DNA from 3 places in the Exiguobacterium sp. s80 genome. Region 2 is predicted to be linked to each of the others. Evidence: riboswitches for the same ligand, from Rfam matches in the RefSeq annotation. Region 2 holds a riboswitch; each other region holds the start of a gene.
What was found. Region 2 has a riboswitch for S-adenosylmethionine ahead of KNP94_RS12790 (methionine ABC transporter ATP-binding protein). Riboswitches for the same ligand answer to the same signal wherever they lie in the genome.
Positions count from the first base shown of each region.

Region 1: another riboswitch for S-adenosylmethionine. It lies ahead of KNP94_RS11210 (2,3-diketo-5-methylthiopentyl-1-phosphate enolase); the one in region 2 lies ahead of KNP94_RS12790 (methionine ABC transporter ATP-binding protein).
Region 3: another riboswitch for S-adenosylmethionine. It lies ahead of KNP94_RS07070 (LLM class flavin-dependent oxidoreductase); the one in region 2 lies ahead of KNP94_RS12790 (methionine ABC transporter ATP-binding protein).

Region 1 covers NZ_JACSMP010000006.1:15,067-20,434, reverse strand. Annotated here, with positions in the region: gene KNP94_RS11225 (1,2-dihydroxy-3-keto-5-methylthiopentene dioxygenase) at 1-288, opposite strand, end outside; gene KNP94_RS11220 (methylthioribulose 1-phosphate dehydratase) at 304-924, opposite strand; gene KNP94_RS11215 (2-hydroxy-3-keto-5-methylthiopentenyl-1-phosphate phosphatase) at 921-1,580, opposite strand; gene KNP94_RS11210 (2,3-diketo-5-methylthiopentyl-1-phosphate enolase) at 1,577-2,767, opposite strand; SAM riboswitch class I at 2,848-2,949, opposite strand; SAM riboswitch class I at 3,154-3,256, shown strand; gene mtnK (S-methyl-5-thioribose kinase) at 3,333-4,502, shown strand; gene mtnA (S-methyl-5-thioribose-1-phosphate isomerase) at 4,499-5,368, shown strand, end outside.
Region 2 covers NZ_JACSMP010000008.1:20,513-25,880, reverse strand. Annotated here, with positions in the region: gene KNP94_RS12800 (MetQ/NlpA family ABC transporter substrate-binding protein) at 12-827, opposite strand; gene KNP94_RS12795 (methionine ABC transporter permease) at 861-1,526, opposite strand; gene KNP94_RS12790 (methionine ABC transporter ATP-binding protein) at 1,516-2,529, opposite strand; SAM riboswitch class I at 2,613-2,719, opposite strand; gene KNP94_RS12785 (aminotransferase class I/II-fold pyridoxal phosphate-dependent enzyme) at 2,782-3,969, opposite strand; gene KNP94_RS12780 (alpha-glucosidase) at 4,136-5,368, shown strand, end outside.
Region 3 covers NZ_JACSMP010000002.1:105,009-110,376, forward strand. Annotated here, with positions in the region: gene KNP94_RS07060 (DUF2325 domain-containing protein) at 1-1,252, shown strand, start outside; gene KNP94_RS07065 (DUF975 family protein) at 1,320-1,994, shown strand; SAM riboswitch class I at 2,185-2,289, shown strand; gene KNP94_RS07070 (LLM class flavin-dependent oxidoreductase) at 2,362-3,420, shown strand; gene KNP94_RS07075 (ATP-grasp domain-containing protein) at 3,417-4,364, shown strand; gene KNP94_RS07080 (SRPBCC family protein) at 4,469-4,927, shown strand; gene KNP94_RS07085 (ABC-F family ATP-binding cassette domain-containing protein) at 5,057-5,368, opposite strand, start outside.

The DNA of each region.
Region 1 (5,368 bases), on a different contig from region 2:
TTGGAAGTTGACGAGTAATTCATCGAGATTCGGTGTCGTATCCGACAGTGCGATGATGTCAGCCGTCTGGTAACCGCGACGTTCCGAAACATCTTTAATCTCGTCCGCGAATGTCGTTAAGATCGTCTGTTTGTCGTCATCCGTTAATGTAAAGTTCTCGACGAGGTCGCCCGGTAACTTCGAGACGTCCCATTGTTCATATAAGACGCCGCGTGAGGCAAGGAATGAAGAGACCTCATTTTGATCCGTATACCGTTCGTTTGTCTGTTGGAAAAGTACTGTTGCCATTGTAAATTCCTCCTTTTAATGAATTGCCTGTCGGCACGTTTGTAGTTTTAAGGTGTAACTGAACAAAAACTCGAATGCTTCCAACTGTTTTTTCGCTTCAAAGGCAGTCGGTGCCCAGACGGTGATGCCGTGATTGCGAATCAGGACGGCACCGCTCTCGGCATGTACATGTGCTGCAAAGGCAGCGGCAAGCGTCGGAATGTCGGCGTGGTTCGGGATAATCGGCACACGGACTTCCGCATCTTCTTCCCAACGGCCGAGTGCCTTGATGATTTCCTGACCGGCAAACCGAATCTCGCCTTGATCGCCGTACAGTTCCGAAATGACATTATTGTCAATCGTATGGACGTGAAGGGAACACCCGGCAGTCGTTCGGTTGAAGACCTCGACGTGGAGCAATGTTTCGGCAGAGGGACGACCTGTCTGTTCGCCGATCAGTTGACCGGACGCGTCGACATGGACGAAGTCGTCCGGTGTATCCTGCCGTTTGTCCTTCCCGCTTGCCGTCACGAGAAATTCAGTCGGTTGATCGGCTGTCCGGATGGCGAGATTGCCGCTTGTGCCGGGGAACCAGTCGCGTGCTGCAAGTTCCTGTTTGACGGCACGTAATTCTTCATATCGTTTTAAGAAGGTCATGTGTACACCACCTTTGTCTGCAGATGATTCAATATGTCATGAAAGTTTCCAAACGGCGTATACGGGATGCCGTGTTGTTCACATAGCGTGATCAGATAATCCCGTGCATAAACGTGGTCCGCCTGCTTAGCTAGTTCAAAATCTGTTACGGAGTCGCCGATCGCGATGATCGTGTCACCGTTCTGCTTCAACTTCCGGGCGATCGAGGTTTTGCAACAGCCGCATTGATTTGTACAGGCTGAGTCGCAGGCATGCGGCCATTCGATTCGAACCGTCTCCTGGCTGAAGTCACTACCGTTGCAATAAATCGCTTCGTCCGTCAGTACATCCGCAAGAATCGGCTGGACAAAAAAGTCGATCCCGCCGCTGACGATGGAAAAATCAATCTCGTTTGATTTGGCAAAAGCGAGTAAGGTGTCGAAGCCGGGACGAATGACTGCCTGTGTCATCAAGAAATCAATGTAGTCCTGTTTTTGACTGGACGGAAGCAGCTGAAACATCTGTCCGACGCCGGATTGAATCGAGAGCGACCGGTCGAGCACACCTTGTTTTAACGGTTTAAATTTTTCCGGCGGAGCGAACTCCTGCATCAAGGCGATGATATTATCGTGCTCCGTTACTGTTCCGTCAAAGTCACATAAAATCCGGATCGTCATTTCGTGATCCCCCAAGCATCGAGAGCGACACGTAATTCCTCGTGCCGGTGGGCGGCACTTGTCAGTGATTCGCCGGCCAGTGCTGCGCCCAGTGCCTGGCGGAAAGCGATGACTCCGGCCGCAGCACCTTGCGGATGACCGTGGACACCGCCTCCGGCATTGATGACGGAATCGACGCCGAAATCACGAACAAGCTGGGCGACGAGACCCGGGTGGATTCCGGCGGACGGGACCGGGAGAATTGTTTTGGTCTCACCGATTCGGGTCGCTTCGACGGCAATCCCGCGGGCCAAGTCTTTGGCGAGGGCGACATTCCCGTACGGCGACGGGAACAGTGTCAAGTCGGCACCGGCAATCCGCGGCAACGTTCCGAGCAGGACCGGGGCGGCAATCCCGTACTCGGGACTGGCGATCAAGGCACCGCTCAACGCCGGATGATTAAAGATCGGGACCGGGATTTCCGGATCGGCTGCCAGTTCCCGCAAGACATCAAGCCCGTATGTAAACGTGTTGAGCAGGAGGGCTGTCGCTCCGGCTTCGACCAGTCGTTTCGCCTGCTCTTTCAAGCGGAAGACCGGACCACTCAATGTAATCGCATAAAGGGCCCGTTTACCGGTCCGTTCATAGTGTGCATCGAGGACTTCCCGTCCAATCCGCGCCCGGTCGAGTGCCGGTGTCAGCGGATTGTCGTATAAGATTTCGTCATCCTTGACGAGATCAATCCCGCCGGCGAGCTGGGCTTCCAGTTGTTCCCGTAAAAAAACGAGATCCCGTCCGATGACGCCTTTGAAGATGCTCATCAACAGGGGGCGATCATGGACTTGGATCAATTGGCGGACGCCCTCGATGCCGAATTTAGCACCGGGGAAATCCGGTGTGAATGAAGCGGGAAGCTGAAGATCCGTCAGTTTGATTTGACCGTCGAGTGACAGCTTGCCGAAGACGGTCGTCAAAATCGCCGAAAAGTCTCGTGAGACGTTGTGTTCCGGATAACGGATCGTGACATACCCTTTTCCGTCGTGTTCTTCCGTATGGACGACTTGTCCTTTAAAGGATTCAAGCTGTTGTTGTTCCAAGTGATTCAAATCGGTCCATGAGCCGACCGTCAGACCGAGGGCGATTTGCTCTGCCCGTTTTGGTAACTGATCGGTCACGCCGAGTTGGTAAGTTGCGGTAATGTACGCCATGATCGTCGTCTCTCCCTTGTTAAAAAATACAAAAATGGTCCCTCGTCAATGACAAGAGACCATGAAAAATTGCGCGTGGACTCTTATCTGTCAGCGTGTTAGCTGCAAGAATTAGCACCGTGCCAACTGGTCGGTTGCTGCGACATCATAGGGCTCGTCCCTCCGTCTGCTCTTGATAAGAATTGGATGAAATTGTGAAATCTAATTGCAATTTTTACATGAGATGGACGTGATGTCAAATAATTTTTTGAAAATTTATTTTTTTTGAAATCCGCTTCTATAGATGGCGGTCTTTTAAATGGTTTTTCACTAAAAATTGGAATTGACAGATGATTTAAGACGGGCGTAATATTCGAATCAACATCGAACACAACAACCACATATGACTCTTATCGTGAGTTGGCAGAGGGAATTGGCCCGAAGACGCCGCAGCAACCGACCATCCGGCACGGTGCTACATCCAACAGACATTCGTCTGAGAGATAAGAGGACGGATGATACCCCGCGCCTCTTTTCTATGACGAAAAGCGGCGTTTTTTTGTGTAGAAATGAAGGGGGAAGCAAGATGGCATATCAAGCATTTACAGAACAAGACGCCATTAAACGTGTCCGGGAACTCGGACTCATCGGACAGGAAGAAGCGACGGCAGAAGAAATCGGCGACGGCAACTTGAACTTAGTCTTTCGGATTCAGGCAGGGAAAGAACGTTTGATCTTGAAGCAGGCATTACCTTATGCAAAAGTCGTCGGGGAAAGCTGGCCCTTGTCACTCGAGCGGGCCTGGATCGAACAGTTGGCACTGAAGGAATTCGCAAAATACGCGACGCCATTCGTTCCACGGGTCTTTCATGCCAGTCATGAAGAAGCGTATACGGTGATGGAGGACTTGTCGCACCTGCAAATCGTTCGGACGGGATTGCTCGCCGGCGAAACGTATCCGCTCCTTGCAGAACATGTCGGTTCTTACTTGGCGCGGACGTTATTTTTCACGTCAGATTTTGCGCTCGGTCCAGTCGGAAAAAAGCAGGTCGCACGTGACTATTACAACCCGGATTTATGCGACATCACGGAAAAGTTAATCTTTACGGATCCGTTTTACGACGCGGAAACAAACAACATCGAGAGCGGCTTGGAAACAGACGTACAGCAGCTCTGGCAGGACGAAAAACTGAAGCGGGAAGTGGCGAAGCTCGAAACGTTGTTCATCACGAAAGGGGAAGCTTTATTACACGGGGATTTACATACAGGAAGCATTTTTGCTTCGGCGGGCGAAACGAAAATCATCGATCCGGAGTTCGCTTTTTACGGACCGTTCGGGTTTGATGTCGGTCAGTTCATTGCCCACCTCTGCTTTGCGGCGTATCCGAACTATGCTGAGTTGCGGGAGACGCGGGTGAAGGATATCGATACGTTCTGGCTGACGTTTGCTTCGACGTTCACGGCACTTTGGGAACGGGAAGCCGTCGAACCTTTCCGGACGGTACCCGGGCTTGTCGATGATGTCCTCAGTACAATTCTCCAAGACGCGCTCGGTTTCGCCGGTTGTGAACTGATCCGGCGGACGATTGGTTTGGCACCGGTCGCTGATTTGGAACAAATTCCGGATGCTACGACGCGCCTTGAACGGAAACGTCATGCGTTACGCCTCGGGACGGCATTGATTAAACGGCGCGGCGAATGTAAGACGTTTACCGATCTCCGGAATTTTGACGTGACGGAGGAATTGAGCCGATGAGCGAGTTTATCCGTAGTGTCATCTATGAGCGGGCGTGCTTAAAGATCCTTGATCAGACCCGTCTCCCGCAAGAAGAACGGTACGAAGTCATTCATGATTTGGCGCAAGCGGTTGAGGCGATTAAACAACTTCGTGTCCGGGGGGCGCCGGCAATCAGTCTGTTCGGTGGATTCGTCCTCGTGCAGGAAGCGTTCCGGACGACGGGATCGCTTGACGAGGTCAAACAAAAACTGTTGACGGTATCGGCGGAGTTACTGGCGACCCGGCCGACCGCCGTCAATTTGCGGAACGTACTCGATGCGCTCAATCAGCTTATCCTTTCGAGCACAACGCTCGAGGAACTGCCGAAACGTCTGGAACAAAAAGCACTTGCCCTTTATGAAGCCGATGCCAAGACGTCACGGCAAATCGGTGTGCATGCGTTGGAGCTGTTTCAAGCGGGAGACCGGGTGTTGACGATTTGTAATGCCGGATCGATTGCGACAGCGGCGTACGGGACGGCACTGGCCCCGTTTTATCTCTCGAAAGAACAAGGCATTCCGTTATCCGTCTATGCGTCGGAAACCCGGCCTTTGTTGCAGGGGGCACGTTTGACGACATGGGAGCTGCAACGGGCAGGGATTGACGTCACCTTGATCACGGACAATATGGTCGCGCATACGATCAAGGAAAAGCAGATCACCGCCATCATCGTCGGCGCGGACCGGATCACCCGTAACGGGGATACGGCCAATAAAATCGGGACGTTCCAGCTGGCGTTACTCGCACGTGCCTTCGGGATTCCGTTTTATGTCGCGGCACCGCTGTCGACGTTTGATGTGACGAGTTTATCAGGTGACGAGATTGAAATTGAAGAACGCGATGCT
Region 2 (5,368 bases):
GACACTTCTGCTCAATTCGCCCAGTCTGGTTTGCTGAATCCTTTGAATGATTTTTCGATCACTTCATTAAAATCATCCGATTTGACGACAGCGGTTAAGTCTTTGGCCAGTTGTTTGTCTTCGTCACTTGTCTTAACAGCGACTAAGTTGCGGTACTGCTCGTTCATCGTCTCGAGTGCGAGTGCATCGAGTAAGTCGAACTTCGCAGCAAGTGCGAAATTTCCGGGAACGGCTGAAATATCGACACTTTCGACAGCGCGTGGAAGCTGAGCGGCTTCAAGCGGTTTGATGACGAGTTTCTTTGGATTTTTGATGATGTCCTTTTCTGAGACGGTCAGTGGATCGGTATCTGCTTTTAGTTCAATCCAACCTTGATCCGCTAACAGGTTCAAAGCACGTGCCTGGTTCGTCGGATCGTTCGGTGTCGCGACTTCAGCGCCTTCTTTGACATCGTCCAACGTTTTATAGGACTTGCTGTATAATCCCATCGGTGCGGTTGGGACAGTGATCAGCCCTGTGAGGTCGAGATTTTTTTCTTTCGCAAACGTTTTTAAATAAATCGAATGCTGGAACAGGTTGGCATCGATATCACCGCTCCCGAGGGCAAGGTTCGGTTGAATGTAATCACTGAATTCGACGATTTCGACTTTATAGCCTTTCTTTTCGAGTCCCGGTTGAATCGCTTCTTTGACCATATCGCTATACGGACCACTCGTCGCCCCGATTTTGATGGACTTCGTTTCTTCATTTGCACTGCTGTCACCGCATCCGGCTAAGATGCTTGCTCCTAATAATCCTGTTGCTAAAAAGGCATAGCGTTTTTTCATCGTAATCTCTCCCTTGCGTTCTCTATTTGTAAGTTATCGTTTATCGGCGACACGTGCGAACCGGTTGCCGAGTGCCTGAATGACTTGAATGATGACGACAAGCACGACGATCGTCATGATCATGACGACGTTATCGTACCGGTAATAACCGAACCGGATCGCGAGGTCACCAATTCCGCCGCCACCGACGATCCCTGCCATCGCTGAGAATCCGATCAGGCTGATCAAGGTCAACGTCAAGCCTTGAATGATTCCGGGCAATGCTTCCGGAAGGAGAACACTGATAATGATGCGAAGCGGTTTCGCCCCGCACGCTTCTGCTGCTTCAATCAAGCCGGGTGGAATCTCACGGAGTGAGGTTTCGACGAGTCGGGCGAGAAACGGAATCGCGGCGACGCTCAAACTGACCGAGGCGGCAGCGGGACCGATTGTCGTCTTCGTGATGAGTTGCGTCAATGGAATCAAAGCAACGAGTAGGATGATGAATGGTAACGAGCGGACGATGTTGATGGCGAAGTCCAACGTCGTTCGAATGAAAACATTTTGGAAAAAGAGTCCGCGGTCGGTGATGAATAATAAAATCCCGAGTGGAATTCCGATGATGATGGCGAAGGCGAGTGAAATGCCGACCATGAAGGCCGTCTCTCCGAGTGCTTTCGTTAAGTCGGGAAGCATTGTCGTAAACCGGTCAAGCGACATCTTGAATCACCTCGATTGCGTGCAACTGTCCCTCGAGCCAGGTTAAGGCACGATTCACATGCAGTGTCGGTCCCGTCAAACTGACGATTAAGACGCCAAACGCGACGTCCTGAATGTAGTCGACCTTCCCATGCAGGATGCTGACTGCGATATCGAATTGTTTGATGGCTTCAGATAAGGTACTCTCACCTGTTTTTTCACCCGTGAACTGAAGTCGAATGACTTTGCCGGGTGTCGTCCGTAAAATTCGTTCCGGCAACTCGATTTGGAGTGCCGTATCGACGTAATGTTTTGTGACCGGATGTTCGGCTTGACTAAATATGGCGTAAGTCGAAGCGACTTCGACGACTTCACCGTGCGCCATGACGGCAACGCGGTGACAAATTTGTTTGACGACATCGATTTCGTGGGTGATGAGGATGATCGTCAAACCGAGCCGGGCGTTCAAATCTTTCAGTAAATCGAGAATCTGGAGCGTCGTCACCGGATCGAGCGCTGATGTCGCTTCGTCACAGAGTAAGATGTTTGGATTGTTGGCGAGCGCTCGTGCGATGCCGACGCGTTGTTTTTGTCCACCACTGAGTTGGCTCGGATAGTTCGTCTCGAATCCTTCGAGTCCGACGAGTGCCGTTAATTCTTGAATCCGTTTCGGGAACTCACGCCGTTTGACACCGGCAGCCTTTAAGGCGAACGCGATATTGTCGGCAACCGTGCGGGACTGAATCAGTTGAAAGTGTTGAAAGATCATACCGACCCGGAGACGGAGTTTGCGGAGAGACGTTTTGGAGACACGTGATAGATTGGCTCCGTCTACTATGACCGTACCGCTCGTCGGTGTCTCGAGTCCGTTAATCAACCGTAAGAGTGTACTTTTTCCGGCGCCGGATTCACCGATGATGCCGAAGATTTCCCCTTGTTCAATCGTTAAGTTGACATCGTTTAATGCAAAAATCGGTGTGCGGTCACGGACAAATTGTTTTGTGATGTGTGCGAACTCAATCATGATGTTTCCCTCCCTATACAAAAAAATCGCTTTTTTCCAGTTAGAGAGCAACCAGAAAAAAGCGACGAATTGTAGAATTTCGTAACTTATCTCTCAGAACAAAAGAAGTTCTGTAGGATGTGGCACCGTTCCATTACTGGTGGTTGCCGGACGTCGTTGGGCCTAATCCCTCGGTCGCTCTCGATAAGTAGCTATGCTGTTGGGATTTACTTTAACGGAAATGATTCCCATCTGTCAAACGTTTTTTCAGAATTATTCGGCAACGGCGGTTTGGAAGAGCTGAAGGGTCCCGATTCGTTTGACAGCCTCGACGAGTCGGTCGACATCGGCAATCAGACTGATCCGGACGTAACCTTCACCGTATGTACCAAAGAAATGACCCGGTGTCACGGCGACGTGCGCTTCGTCGAGCAGGTGATCGGTGAAGCTTTGTGACGTGAAGCCGGACGGAACAGGGAGCCAGACGAAGAACGAACCACCCGGAACCGGTCCTGCCCAGCCGATTTCGTTTAATGCACCGAACAACGCATCGCGTCGCGTCTCATACAAGGCGCTCAGTTCACGGACACATGTCTGATCGCTTGAAAGTGCGACCGTCGCTGCATGCTGGATCGGTGTGAAGGCACTGACGTAAAGGTGTTCCTGGTATGTTTCGATGCTCGCGATGACGGATGGATTACCGATCGCAAAGGCGATCCGAAAGCCGGACATGTTGAATCGTTTTGAGAGCGAAAACAGTTCGATTCCGACGTCTTTTGCCCCTTCCGTCTGGAGGAAACTACGTGTCGGACCATCGAAGCTGATCCCGCCGTACGCTAAATCGTGGACGACACAAATGTCGTTTTCATCAGCGAATGCGACCGTCTGTTCAAAGGCTTTCGCTGTCGCCGTCGCACCGGTCGGATTACTCGGGTAGTTGAGGAACAACATCCGGGCCCGTTCGACGTCGAGCGAATCGAGGAGGTCATAGTCAGGCAAAAAGCTATTTTCAGCGAGAAGCGGAAGCGTGATTGGATACGCACCGGCAAGTGCTGCGCCCGACAAGTAATCCGGGTAACCGGGATCCGGGACGATGACTCCTTCACCGGGATTGACGATCGTCTGCGGAAGGGCGACGATGCCGGCCTTGCTTCCGAGTAAAATCGCGACTTCTGTCGCCGGATCAATCGACACGCCAAATTCTGATTCATAAAAATTAGCGACGGCCTGCTTTAAGAAATCATGTCCGCGAAACGGGGGGTACTGGAGATTACTTGCATCATCGATGGCTTGTTTTAAAGCATCGAGAATATGTACGGGTGTCGTTTGGTCCGGCGTTCCTTGACCAAGCGTGATGACGTCGTGTCCTGCGGCTTTGACGGAACCGATCCGTTGGGCAAGTTCTGCGAAGACGGGATCGGGCAAGCGATCGATGGCGATCGATGGGGCGAAATGTTTCATCTCTGTTCCTCCTTCGGGTATTGTCGTCAAGAATAGCGAATTTTCAGTCAAAATGAAAGAGGTTTTTTAAAATCCCTTAAAAATTAGAAGAACATTCCAATTTCAGACGATGTTCTTGATACACTAGACAAGTAATCGATTGACTACTAGACGGGAGATGGAAAAGATGAATCGGACCTGGTGGAAAGAAGCCGTCGTTTATCAAGTGTACTGGCGGAGTTTTAACGACTCGAATGGAGACGGGATGGGGGACTTGCGGGGCGTGATCGAAAAGCTCGACTACATCGCCTCACTCGGGGTGGGTGTCATTTGGCTTAACCCCTGTTATACATCACCTGATATCGACAACGGTTACGACATCGCTGACTATTACGGCATCATGGAGAAAGCCGGCACGATGGCAGATTTGGACCAGCTGATTGAATCGGCGCATGCGCGCGGCTTAAAAATCATTCTCGATCTTGTCGTCAATCACACAAGTAATCAACATCACTGGTTTGAGGAGTCGCGCCGTGATCAAACGAATGATAAGTCAGATTGGTACATTTGGCATGACGGGGAAAAAGGAACACCACCAAACAATTGGCGGTCGTATTTTGCGCCGAGTCCATGGACGTGGGATGAAGGACGGCAACAGTACTATTTTCATTCGTTTGCGTCAGAACAACCTGATTTGAACTGGGAACAGCCTGCCGTCCGTCAAGCTGTCTACACGATGATGCGATGGTGGATTGACCGAGGTATCGATGGTTTCCGGATGGATGTCATTAACTTGATTAAAAAACGAGCGGCGTTTGACGATGTGGAGGATCCGTTTGACTTGTCCTACTTAGGCAATCAACCGGGAGTCCATGAATTTTTACAGGAGATGCATCAGGAAGTTCTTGCGGGGAAAGACTTGTTTACGGTCGGGGAGATTCCGTTTGTCGGTCCCGAAGACGGGCTGTTATATGTCAGCGAAGAACGTCAGGAGTTACAGACGTTGTTTCATTTCGAAGTCGCCGATGACATGGAAGAAATGGACCTGTTGCGGTATAAACAGATTCAAAAACGGTGGTATGATGCGCTGTACCCGAAAGGCGTCACTTCACAATTTTTGAATAATCACGATCATACAAGACAAGTCACGCGCTTCGGTAGCGAGCGCTATCGTGTCGAGAGCGCCAAGTTACTCGGCTTGATGTTACACACGTTACCGGGTATCCCGTATGTCTATCAAGGAGAAGAAATCGGGATGACGGGTATTCGTTTCTCGGATGCTTCTCTGTACCAAGACGTCGCCTTCCGTAATCGTTACGAGGAGCGCGTCGCAGCGGGAGAGCCGAGTGGCGCTGTCTTGTCATCGATGCAGCTACGGGCGCGGGATAATTCGCGGACACCGATGCAATGGGATGATAGC
Region 3 (5,368 bases), on a different contig from region 2:
CGAACGAGCGAAGGCGTTAGTTACAAGCAAACTGAACATCGTCGAGACAGCAGACGACTGGGGTTTGTTACTTGAAGAAATCAACGGAATCGATGAATGGGTCCAGCTGTCGCAGTACTACGCGCCACGTCAAACAACGACGAAACTAGTAGAATGTCCGGAAACACCATCTAGCCTCCCGATCAAAATGATCCAGGAACGGAAGGAAGAAGTTGAACGGACTGTCGAACAACGGTATTCCTATACGTTCGAACGGCAATTAAAGGGCGGCTCGTTACGGGAATGGCCAAACAGTCATGTCTCAGAAACAGAAATCCGTGACTGGAACCTGGAGCATGGGATGGAAGTCCGTGTCCAAGTCCTACATCAAGATGAGCGCCGGACGTCGCTTGAAATCTTAGCCGTCGTCGCGACGGATCAAGTAAAACCACTTGCAGAGCGAATCGTTTTTGAAAAGTGTATCGTCAAGAACCATGGCATCATCGAAGCGACGATTGACGGTCCACTGCAAGATGAGACGGGAAAACCGTTCTATTACACGACACCACTCGAAGACATGCGGTTCTTCCAACTGAAAGCAGGTCAACTCGTCGACCTCGTCATGTGGAAAGGTCATCCGGAGACATTGACGATTGTCTGGAAACACGCATTTCATTACGAAGTACCGACCATGACGGAATTACCGGCACGCGACGTATCGAGTGGTTCGCCCGAGTCCGCCACTGCGTCACCTGCAAACAAACAGGCGAAAACAGGACGCTACGACAAGATGATGCAACGGAAACCGAAGGCGAAGAAAGTCAAAAAAGAGCGGCGCCTCCGGGAAAAGAAAGTCCAGCAACTCGAACGTCTCGATACGACGACATTACCAGGTCAACCAATCGAATTCGTCGATAAAACGGCACTCGATTTTGCTTCCTACGACGGCATGCGTCTCGTCATCGTCGGTAATGAGCAACAGCGCGCCGTCTACCGCGACTTCTTTGCGGAGACGGGAGTCGAATTAATCCATCTTGGCGGTGACGCCCAAGCCGCGAAAAAAATCGCCTGTCTCGCGAAAAAGACGGACGCGATCGTCGTCGTCAAAAGTCGGGTTTCTCACGCAGCAGCGGCACATGTTCTCGTGCAAGCAAAAAAGCACGATATTCCGTTTGCGATTGAACGACTCGATGGACGACGCTCTTTGTATACGGCGTGCCAGCAACAACTTGAAAAAGCAATGGTCCAACGTTTACTAAAAGACGAGCGTTAAAAAGTGAAACCTCCTCAAAAATAAACCGTAAAGAAAGGTAGCACTTATTTTTGAGGAGGATCTTTCGATGTCAAAACAATTAAAATTAGCAGCGCGCGAGTCGTTGCAGGGACGATGGGGCTTCATGGCATTAATGATGTTGTTGTTCTTAATCATTCAAGGCGTTCCGAACGGATTTGCGTCCTCACCCGAAGAGGATTTCCAATTTATCGACTTGATTGGTATGCTCTTGACGGTGTTGACCTTACCGGTTGCAATGGGATGGTCATGGCTCACCCTATCTGTCGCCCGAGACGAGCAGACGAAAGTCGCCGATTTGTTTGAGCCGTACAAAATGTTCTTGAAAGCCATTGGAGTGTCAATCGTCCAAACCTTTTTCTTAGGGCTATGGTTCTTACTTTTCATCATTCCAGGAATCATTAAGTCATTCTCTTACATGTTGACGTATTACATCATTCGGGACGAACCATCGATTGGCATCCTTGATGCCATTACGCGTTCACGCCAAATGATGGATGGACATAAAAAAGAGGCGTTTTTCCTCGTCCTTTCGTTCATCGGTTGGTTCTTGCTCGGAATTGTTACGATCGGAATCGGTTTCCTCTGGATTGGCCCGTACTTCAGCGTCACAATCGCGAAGTTCTACGATCGCGTGCGTGGGGAAGAAGTTTCGACGACTGGTCACCGGACAGCCATGATGGATGCAAATCACAACGACTCACCGTTCGTATCACCAGAATGAATTGATTTTGAACAGCACCATACAAAGCAGGGATTGCCATCTTAAACCGATGTGCAATTCCTGTTTTTAGCTTCTAGACAAAGAAGTATCAAGAAACAGAGTGATTTTCCAAATGTTTTTTAATTCCGATAGGAAAAGAAGGTTTAAAGGTTGCTTTACTCTGCTAAAAGATGTACGCTAATTTCAATTATTCTTATCACGAGAAGTCGAGGGACTGGCCCGACGACACTTCAGCAACCCCGCATGAGCGGAAGGTGCTACTTCCAAGAGGAATTTATTCCTTTGAAGATAAGAGCCGACAGTAGACATTCGTCGCTCTTTTCTAAACGAAAAGAGCGATTTTTTATGCAAAAAGGGGGCACAGGGGATGGAATACGGATTTTGGTTACCAATCTTCGGGGGTTGGTTACGAAACGTCGAGGATGAACAAATGCCAGCGACATTCGATTATGCGAAACAAGTCGCACAGACGGCAGAACGGGTTGGCTTTTCTACGACATTGATTGCAGAATTGAACTTAAACGACATTAAAGGAATAGCCGAACCGAGTCTTGAGGCGTGGACGACGGCAGCGGCCATCGCGGCGACAACGGAACGGTTGGAAATCATGACAGCCGTCCGGCCCGGTTTTCATAATCCGGCGACGACAGCAAAGATGGCGGCGAACATCGATCAGCTGAGTAATGGACGCTTCACGCTCAACGTCGTCTCGGCCTGGTGGGAGGAAGAAGCCCGTCAGTACAATGGGATATTTACAGCCCATGACGAACGATATGCCCGGACGGAAGAATTCGTGACGGTCATGAAAGGATTATGGACGGACGCATCACCCTATAGTTTTGATGGGGACTACTATCAGCTGGAACGGGCAGAGCTTCACCCGAAACCCGTTCAGCGTCCCGGAATCAAGCTCTACGCTGGTGGTGAGAGTGAGACGGGGAAACAGACGATCGTCAATCACTGTGATGCCTATGTCATGCATGGAGGAACGGTCGATGAAGTCGCGACGAAAATTACGGATATGAAAACCCGCCGCGCGGCGACCGGGAAGCAGCCGCTTGCGAGTTTCGGACTGGCGGCCTACATCATCTGTCGCGAGACGGAAGAAGCAGCGCTCGAAGAATGGCACCGGATTACGAACGTTAAAGAAGACGGTGCCGGATATGCCGGGTATGACGACTTCGTCAGTAAATCGCAACTCGAACAACAGGTCAAACGAAATGATTACTCCGTCTCAAACCGGGGACTGCGTCCGAACTTGATTGGGACGCCGGATCAAATCGCAGAACGGATTCTTGAATTTGAAGCAGTCGGCGTGACATTGCTCTTGCTTCAATTTTCTCCGCAACTCGAAGAAATGGAACGCTTTGCCCGCGAGGTCATGCCACGCGTCGAAGCGAAACGAAAGGTAGGTCAACTAAAATGACGAAAATTCATATCTTACACGAAAATCAGGAATGGACGGATCATTTAATCAAGCGACTCGAGGAACTCAACTTACCGTATGAACAGTGGCACCTCAACGAAGGGGTCGTCCCACTCGATGAAACACCACCGGAAGGCGTTTTTTACAGCCGGATGAGTGCCTCGTCCCATACGCGCGGGCACCGCTATGCACCAGAATTGACGGAAGGGGTCCTCGCTTGGCTCGAAGAACATGACCGGACCGTTTTCAACGGAACCCGTGCGTTACGACTCGAGGTCAGTAAGGTCAACCAATACACCGCCTTACGAAAAGCAGGTATCCGTGTTCCGAAAACGACGGCAGCCGTCGGACGTGATCAAATCGTCCAAGCCGCTCAAAACATCGGAGTATCGTCGTTCATCACGAAACACAATCGTGCCGGTAAAGGACTCGGCGTTCAATTGTTCCACTCGATTGAAGCACTCGAGACGTATCTTGACGGACCGACATTCGATGAGCCGGTCGACGGCATCACGTTGATTCAAGAGTACATTCAAGCACCTGAACCCTACATTACGCGTTGTGAATTCGTCGGTGGTAAGTTCGTCTATGCGGTCCGTGTCGATACGTCGGAAGGATTCGAGCTCTGCCCCGCGGATGCTTGTGTCATCGATGATTTGTTCTGCCCGGTCGGAGAAGAGGCGGCAGAGACACCGATGAAATTCCAAATTGTCGACGGGTTCGATGACCCGATCATCGCCCAGTATGAAGCGTTCCTGCAAGAAAATAAAATCGCGGTCGCCGGGATTGAGTTCATCAAGGATGCAGACGGGACGATTTATACGTACGACGTCAATACGAATACGAATTACAATTCGGACGCTGAAGCGGCAGCTGGGAAGTTCGGGATGCTGGAACTCGCAACATTCCTTGGTCATGCGTTAGAACGTCAAACCGTGAAGTGAACATCAAAAACCACTTGAAGTAAGAAAAATACCCTGATTGTGCCGGAGTCGAGCGTTAGAACGACGGACATCAGGGTATTTTTAAACTAAAAGGAGGTGGTGTCATGGTGACGTGGCGTGAAGAAAAAGTACTTGCGATTCCAATTGAACAGGCGTGGCATCTGTTTGATCACGATCGACTGCAACGACTCATTCCGGGTGTCGTCCAGCATGAGGTGATTGAACGTAAGCCGGGCGTCGTCGGATCGACGTACCGGCAAACCTACATGCAAGGGAATCGTCTTGAAACCTACATCGTGACCGATCTCGCTTATACGAATGAACCGGACTATAAACAAAATACGATTGGTTTTACGTTAGCGAAGATGTTTCGCCTTGAGATGTCGTTTGCGCTGAAGCGAATCGATGCGACGAGCTGCCGTTTGATTTACACGGGGAAAAATGAAGGCGTCAACTTCGTCGGTCGCAGTCTCTTATCGTTAGGCGGAGAACGTGAAAACGAGAAAATCGTCAAAGGATTTCTCGAGCGGCTCGAAAAAGAAGTGAAGCAAATCCAAGAATAAAAAGGTACGCTTACTCTCGATTACTGCGAGAATAGGCGTACCTTTTTAAGTAAGGAAGATGATACTTAACAAAAAAATATAAACGTATTTACAAAAAACTGCCCCCGATTAACGAGGACAGTCGACAAATCAATGTGCGTATAACGCAGTCAATTGTTGTTGGATTGAATCGTTGTTGAGGTACTCATCGTACGTCGTTTCTTTATCGACGATTCCGTTTGGTGTGAGTTCGATGATCCGGTTCGCAATTGTTTCGACGAACTGATGGTCATGCGAGCTGAAGAGCATCGCACCTTTGTAAGCAATCAAGCCATCGTTGAGTGCTGTGATTGATTCGAGGTCTAAGTGATTCGTCGGATCGTCAAGGACGAGGACGTTTGAACCACTGAGCATCGCTTTCGATAACATACAACGGACTTTTTCTCCCCCAGAGAGGACTGA